DNA from 2 places in the Psychromonas sp. SR45-3 genome. Region 2 is predicted to be linked to the other one. Evidence: predicted binding sites of a transcription regulator. Region 2 holds the regulator's gene; the other holds the start of a gene.
What was found. The regulator LexA, encoded in region 2, represses DNA repair genes until DNA is damaged. The targets are predictions, from matches to a motif close to TACTGTATNNNNATACAGTA.

Region 1 (4,095 bases), on a different contig from region 2:
TGAATCGCTAAGCTGATACGTGATAATTCACCACCCGATACAACTTTACCTAAATTTTGTAAGCCTTGCCCTGCATTAGCTGCAACCTGGAATTCAATGCCATCAATACCAAGAGGACTCAGGCTATCAGCACCGTGTTGAGTCATTGCGACTTCAAATTGACCATCGGCCATATTAAGTTTCTGGATGCTCTTAGTAATTTTTTTACTTAGTTCTTTTGCGTAACGTTGACGGCTTTGGCTGAGTTTTTGTGCATGTTTAATGTAATCTTGTTTTGCGTTATCAAGATCCATCGTTAGCTTCTCTATCTGTGCTTCACTATTATTAAGTTGTTGGTATTCTTTGCTTAGTTTTTGGTGGAACGTATATAACATTTCTGGCTGAACTTGGTGCTTCCTTGCTAATGTCAGCGCCTGGCTTAAGCGTGACTCTAATTGCTCAAATTGCTCTGGGTCCAGCTCTAGTTGTTCGCTGTATTGACGTAATTCGTAGCCTGCTTCTTCAATTTGAATCACGGCTTCCTGTAGCGAAGTGACAATACTTTCAAGCTTGCTGTCGTGCTGTACTTGCGATTCAAGTAATGAAATGCTTTTTTGTAATAGCGTTAGTGCATCGACTTCATCTGAATCCGTTAATAAATTTAAGCTAATTTGTGTGTTTTCTAGCAGCGCGCCACTGTTGGCTAATTTTTTATGCTCGGACTCTATTTCTGTAAACTCGTCCTCTGCTAATGCAAACTCGTCTAATTCAATAATTTGGTATTCAAGTAACTGTTTCCGAGCTTGTTTTTCTTGTTGACTTAGCTGTTGTTGCTGCAATTGTTTTTTTAGAAAGTGGCAACCTTGGTAAGTGTCTTTTACTTTTTGTACTAGTTGTTGATGATTGGCATATTCATCAATAATCGATAGTTGTATATCAGGGCGTAATAAACTTTGGTGTGCATGCTGACCATGAATATTGACTAATAGCTGACCTAAACTTTTTAATTGAGAAAGCGGTACCGGCGTTGCATTAACGTAAGCACGCGAGCGTCCTTCTTTGGTAATAATACGACGTAATAAACATTCGTTAGGGTTATCGCTGAGACTATTTTCTAAATCGTTATTACTTAACCAAGCAAGTGCATTTGGTGTGTCACTTAGGTTAAAGCGTGCGCTGACTTCTGCTTTATCCGTACCTTGTCGGATCATGCTTGCATCCGCGCGGTCACCAAGACATAGGCCTAATGCATCGATAGCAATTGATTTACCTGCGCCTGTTTCACCAGTGATTGTGGTCATGCCTTGGTGAAAATCAAGCTCTAGAAATTTCACAATTGCAAAGTTCTGAACAGTTAATTGGCTTAGCATAAAATAGATATCCTATGATTATCTTAACGATTATATTAACAACGAAATGACCATTAGTTAAAAACAGTGGTTTAAAAGCACTGTTTAAAAACACAGCTTATGATTGTAGTTTAATACTGTTTTTTTAAACAGTAAAGTGCTGTTTGTGTAATTTTCGTTAATTTTTTAATGCTGTTCATTTTCCGATGTATTCAGAAATGTTGTTTTGGTTAATAACAAATAAGTATGAAAGGGGAGGTCGAATGGTAATGGTGATTGATTTGGCTAGAGGGGATTACTTATTCTGGTCTAATTGAACTGAACACTTTAATTTTGGTTAATGAAAGTGGAATTGAGGTTAGTTAAAATCATAACGTCATAAGATTATATTTTTGGCTATTAAATAGTGCCGTTAGTTTTGCGTAGTTCAAGGCGAATTATCGAAGAAATCCGCTGGAATAACGGTGCGATATCGCTTTGCTTATCCAGAACTTAGGTTACTTGAATCAGTACATTCCTAGGATGGCCTGTACTGATTTTTAGTCAGTTAAATATATTAAAAAAGTTTATTACCCCAACCAAATTTAGTTTGAAGTACGTTAAAGTAGTTGTAATTTTGAGGGTGCACCAAATGCAATTTATGCTGTGTCTTTTTAATAATGACTTCATCACCGGGTAACACTGATAAATTAACATGACTGTCGCAGCTGATTTGCATTTCTGTCGTATTTGATTGCGCCATTTTTAATCGCACAACACTATTGGCATCAATAACGATAGGGCGGCTGTTAAGGGTGTGAGGAAACATTGGTAATAAACTAATTGCATCCAGTTTCGGCGTTAAAATCGGGCCGCCTCCTGACAGCGAATAAGCTGTTGAACCGGTTGGAGTCGATAGGATCAAGCCATCTGCACGTTGGTTGATCATAAAGTTGTCGTTAACATATACTTCAAATTCGATCATATGTGCAATTTTATCAGGATGTAACACCGCTTCATTAACCGCTGTACTACTGCTTTTCATATGACCGTGGCTATGCACTTGTGCTTCTAATAAAAAGCGATGTTCAGTTTGATAGTTACCTTCTAATACCTCACTAAGTGGCTGTTCGAAGTTATCAGGATCTAAATCTGTCAAAAAACCTAAATTACCTCTATTTACACCAATTACTGAAATATCGAATCGTGCAAGCACTCTAGCGGCGCCTAACATATATCCATCACCGCCAACGACTATTGCTAAATCGCATTTTTGACCAATCCCCACTAAATCTTCATAGCGTATTTGTGGTAGGTCTAAGTCATCAGCTAAACGCAGGTCAACAATGATTGAATGACCACGAGCTTCTAAAAAATAGTACAGGCTAGTTAGTGTCTGTAGCGCTTCACTGTGTTGTGGTTTGCCGATTAACCCAATGGTTTTAAATTCAGATTGTTGCTGATTATCCTGACTCATAGAATGCCTACTTGCGAAAATGTGATGATTTTCAGTATACCTGTTATAAATGTTTTTATTAACAGGCTTGAAACTATTATTACTATCCCCATAATAGAACTTATAAAATTGACCCAAATAATATTAAGTAGGATTGAATTATGAGCGAAGAACAAAAAAAGACTGTTGAAGAAGCAATTGAAACTGTTTTAGGCGAAGAAGCTGTCGAGCAAAATGCAGAAACAATAACTGAAGATGTTGCTGTTGAAGTTGTTGATGAGCAAGCTGTTCAAATTGAAACGTTAACTAAAAAATTAGCTTTGGCTGAAGAAGCATTAGCTGAGCAGAAAGATCTTGTTATTCGTGCTCAAGCTTTCTCTCAAAACGAAATTCGTAAAGCAGGCATTGATGCGGAAAACCGTCGTAAATCTGTTTTAAGAACATTTGCGAATGCATTAACGCCAGTTGTTGATCACTTAGAATTAGCGATTCAACACGCAGATAAAGAGAATGAAACCTTGAAACCTATGGTTGAGGGCGTTGAAATGACTTTAACTGAGCTATTGAAAGCGATTGCAAGCATCGGTATTCAACAAATCGATCCGATCGGTGAAACATTAAATCCTGAAAAGCATCAAGCAATGAGTATGCAAGTGGTTGAAGGTGTTGCGCCTAACCAAGTTGTTGCTGTTATGCAAAAAGGTTATGAGTTAAATGGCGGTCAAGTTATTCGCCCTGCCATGGTTGTGGTTTCAAAAGCTGCAGAATAATTTTTTTGAAAGCTAAAAGCTTGTAAAAATATCGGCTCAAATAAAAATGAATAAAAAGGTGCGTTAGCACCTTTTTTTATGGCCACATCGCCCTAACTATTAAATGTTAGGCAGGGGGCTGTTAAAGAAATTGCTTTAAATGATATTGATTAAATCAATATTGTGCATAGAGACAAGTGGGTGATTGCCTGTTTATTTATCAATATTCAGCGTTTTAATCATCTATTTTAATCAATAAAGCGGCTTAGTAGTTTCTTGCAATAAGCATTATTTAAAAAAAAGTCATTTTTTTTGCTTGTAGCCCTTGAAACAAAAAAATAGCCCCTTATATATAAAGTATCGAACAGACACTGCCAGCGTGCAGTTAGTCAACTAAACAAGTAACAACATTAACAAGTGTGGAGAGAGTTAAAATGGGTAAAATTATCGGTATTGATTTAGGTACTACGAATTCATGTGTTTCTGTACTGGATGGCGATGTAGCTAAAATCATTGAAAATGCAGAAGGCGAACGTACTACTCCTTCAATCATTGCTTATGCAGAAGATGGCGAAATCTTAGT
Region 2 (4,095 bases):
GCGATTATTTATTTTCTTATTTGGCAACCTATTGCGACTAATTTAGCAGAGAGTCAGCAAAAACTACAAAGTAGCCAACAAACATTACATTGGGTAGAAAGTAATGCTAATAAACTCGTTGCTGCGGGTGTTGGAAATAATAAGACAACGGCGAGAAAACAAAATTTATCACAGTTGATTAGTAGTACTGCAAAGCGTAATAAAATTGTTATTTCTCGTATTCAAAACCGTAATGGCAGCGTTGATATTTGGATTAATCAAGTTGAATTCAACCAATTCTTAAAATGGATCACTGCATTACAAAATCAATACCAAGTACAAGTTAATAGTGCTGATTTAAATCAGGATAAAATACAAGGTATGGTTAAGATTAACCGTCTGTCATTAAGTTATTAGCATTGTAAAAGGGTTCAAATGAAAGTCAAAATAGCGATACTTGTTGTATTGGTTTACTGTGGTAGTTTATTAGTTAATCTACCTGCTGCAGCTGTTGTCAGCTGGATGCCAGCTTCAACGGTTAAAATCAATAATGTTTCTGGTAGCCTATGGAATGGACAAGCCAAACAAATTATCATCAACCCTAAGGTTACGCTCCATAATGTGCAATGGAATGTTCAATTAAAAGCATTATTGAATTTAGCAATAGGTGCTGATGTCTCCTTTTATAATGGCCCTAATAAAATGTCAGGCAAAGGTTTTGTGCAATATGGTTTAACAGGTGCAAGCGCATCAAATGTTATGGTTGATTTAACCTCCGCAGAATTACTCACATTGATACCAACTAAATTACCAGTAAAAATAGAAGGTGATTTTTCTGCAGTTATTCAGCAGATAAAGCAAGGTGACCCTTATTGTGAGCAATTACAGGGAAGAGTGGTATGGCATAATGCCTTTGTTTATAGTCAAATGGGTAATGTAAATTTAGCTTCTCCTTCCGTAGACTTAGGATGTGATAATGGCAATATTACTGCTTTTGTCACTCAAGAATCTGAGCAATTAAATACAAACTTAGATATTAATCTTGGCGAGGGTGGTATCTACCAATTAAATGGTGAAATTCAAGGCACAGATAAACTCCCCCCATCGATAGCACAATCATTAACTTGGATTGGTCCTAAAAACGACAGCGGTGCAACCACTGTTAGTTTTAAAGGTGTGTTATAAGCGGTCTACGTTGTCTGAATTCACTCGCGAGCTCTTCGACGTGCAGTCTAAAATCGGCTTGCCGTTCCGTTCACTGATGATTGTAAGTGGAATGGTGAGTGGGATGAATAAATGTCGAATTTTAGAGGCCTGTGGTTTTTTATTGTTACTTCGAACAGTACGCCCTTTGTCCATTTCTGAGCTTTTTAAATAGGTTTAAAATCATTAATCTATTCAAACTGATAGTAGTCGCATAAATTCCTATAAAAACGGCGCTAAAGAGAAACAGCCCCTAGTAATTATCCATGTATAAATATACACTGTGTTTGTTTACAGTTTTTTATTGCTTGGAGTTCATAATGAAAGAATTAACCAAACGCCAAGGCGAAGTCTTAGACGTTATTAAAGATCAGATTGCAAAAACTGGCATGCCTCCTACGCGTGTTGAATTAGCGAAAATACTTGGGTTTAAAAGCGCCAATGCAGCAGAAGAGCATTTGAAAGCTTTAGCACGTAAAGGTGCAATTGAAATATTGTCAGGCACCTCTCGTGGTATTCGTGTTGTTAGCGACCATAAAGATAATGAAATAGTGGCCGATGAAGGTTTACCTTTAATTGGCAAAGTCGCTGCTGGTGAGCCTATTCTTGCTCAAGAGCATGTAGAAGCACATTACGATGTTGACCCCGCTTTATTTCATCCTGCGGCAGATTTTTTACTGCGCGTTGAAGGTGAAAGCATGAAAGATATTGGTATTATGGATGGCGACTTATTGGCTGTACATAAAACTCAAAACATAAACAATGGCCAAGTTGTAGTTGCGCGTGTTGAAGACAATGTCACCGTAAAACGTTTTTATCGTGATGGTAAGCAGATAACATTAAAAGCAGAAAATGCTTTATTTGATGCGATAAAGGTCGACTTAGAGTATCAATCTTTTGATATTGAAGGGATTGCGGTTGGGGTTATTCGTACTGCAGATTGGATGTAATTGGCAATTAGTGTTATTAATAACCCTCTTCCAAACTTATAGTGTGAATTAAATGAAACGTTTAATAATAATTTTTAGTGCGCTGTTAATGATTTTATTTTTTATTATCGGTAGCACCCAATCTTTTCATTTAGTTCACAGTAAAAATGATGCCTTAGTGTTACAACAGACACGGCAGCCATTACCTGAATTTGCCTTTGAAAAAGCTGGGGAAGTCGCTTTTACCAACCAATCTTTAAAAGGAAAGTGGACCTTATTTTTTGTGGGTTATACTTATTGCCCCGACGTTTGTCCAACCACATTAGCAGACCTAGACCGTATTTACCCAAGCTTAGCCAATGATCGAAATACAACCACACAAGTTGTATTTATTTCTGTTGATCCTAATCGAGATAAAGCAGAACAACTGGCAGATTATGTGCACTATTTTAATAAAGCATTTATTGGCGTAACCAGCACCCATCAACAACTTTGGCCATTTGTTACTCAATTAGGATTGATTTATAGCTTGGTTGAAGAGGGGGAAACTGATGATTTTTATTTAGTTGACCATAGTGCTTCTATTGTTCTAATCAATCCTGAAGGTGAGTTTCATGCCACGTTTAAATCGACAATTAATGCACAGGGCATTAATCATGTTGATATGGATTTAATGGTTGAAGATATTAAAGCAATACAGGCGAATTATTAAAAGCGCTAATGGATTTAGCCTCATTTAGGGTTGCTGCTAAATCAGTAAGGGCTGTTTACCGTTGAGTTGATGTATAAACTAAACGGTAGGTGATCGCAGTTTATAACTTTTTTGTCCAAAATAATGCACTACCAAACTCAGGATCCAGCTGATAATCAGAAAAGCCAAGGCGCTGATAAGCTTTACAAGCAATGGCATTACCACTTAATACTTCTAGCGTTATTTTGCAGCAATCCTGCTGTTTTGCGACTTCTTCAATTTTTTCAAATAAATGTTTAGTAAGGCCTTGGCCTCTAAAATCATTGTGTACGACAACATCATGAATATTAAATAATGGCTTACAAGCAAAAGTAGAGAAGCCTTCTATCGCAGTTAGTAATGCAGCTGGATGCTCATCACTAAAAATTAAAACAATAAAAACATCATTCCTAGCAAGCAAGTTTGTGATTAAGTTCTCTTTGGCAAAGTCACTCAAATCTTCACCTCCACCCATAGGGTCACAAGCATAATGCGACATTAAGCTTAAATAAGCCTGTGCATGTTGTGGATTATGTAAGTCCGCTACAACCGTTTGAATATTAAGCATTACTATTCCTTTTATTTTTAATTATTGGTGTTTTTTTAGTCTAACTAATGTATCAAAATTATTCTACATAAAGTGAGGACAAGCTGGTGGAAGCGCTAGCATCGATAAAAATAATCAAGGATCAACATAGGAAGTAGTTAACTTTTGACAATAATTGAGGTCAAAAAATAGAGATAAAAAATAAATACAGCTGCTAAATTAGATTTAAGTATTTAAAATAGTTACTTTAGTGTTAGACTTCTAGATGTCTAAAAGGCCATTTTAAGGAAGTAATTATGCCAATTCGTATTCCAGATGATTTACCTGCATCAAGTATTTTAAAATCTGAAAATATTTTTACGATGTCAGAAACACGAGCTAGTCACCAGAACATTCGTCCTCTGCGCGTTCTGATCCTTAATTTAATGCCTAAAAAAATTGAAACTGAAACGCAACTCATGCGTTTATTATCTAATACTCCCTTACAAGTTGATATTGAACTGTTACGAGTGGACGCTAGAGCAACACGAAATACACCGCAAAAGCATTTAGATAAGTTCTACGGTGACTTTGAGCGAATCAAAAATCGAAAATGGGATGGCTTTATTATTACTGGCGCACCACTTGGCACCATTCCGTTTGAAAATGTATATTATTGGGAAAAGTTCACGGAAATAGTTAACTGGTCTCGCCATAACGTTACCTCA

Region 1: the regulator LexA is predicted to act here: its motif matches at 1,464-1,483, upstream of recN (DNA repair protein RecN).

Annotation. Positions count from the first base shown of each region.
Region 1 is NZ_JACJDP010000020.1:51,718-55,812, forward strand. It holds gene recN (DNA repair protein RecN) at 1-1,349, opposite strand, end outside; gene nadK (NAD(+) kinase) at 1,885-2,784, opposite strand; gene grpE (nucleotide exchange factor GrpE) at 2,925-3,533, shown strand; gene dnaK (molecular chaperone DnaK) at 3,947-4,095, shown strand, end outside.
Region 2 is NZ_JACJDP010000027.1:13,517-17,611, forward strand. It holds gene H5084_RS13765 (type II secretion system protein M) at 1-396, shown strand, start outside; gene H5084_RS13770 (type II secretion system protein N) at 415-1,164, shown strand; gene lexA (transcriptional repressor LexA) at 1,503-2,132, shown strand; gene H5084_RS13780 (SCO family protein) at 2,185-2,823, shown strand; gene H5084_RS13785 (GNAT family N-acetyltransferase) at 2,924-3,409, opposite strand; gene metA (homoserine O-succinyltransferase) at 3,685-4,095, shown strand, end outside.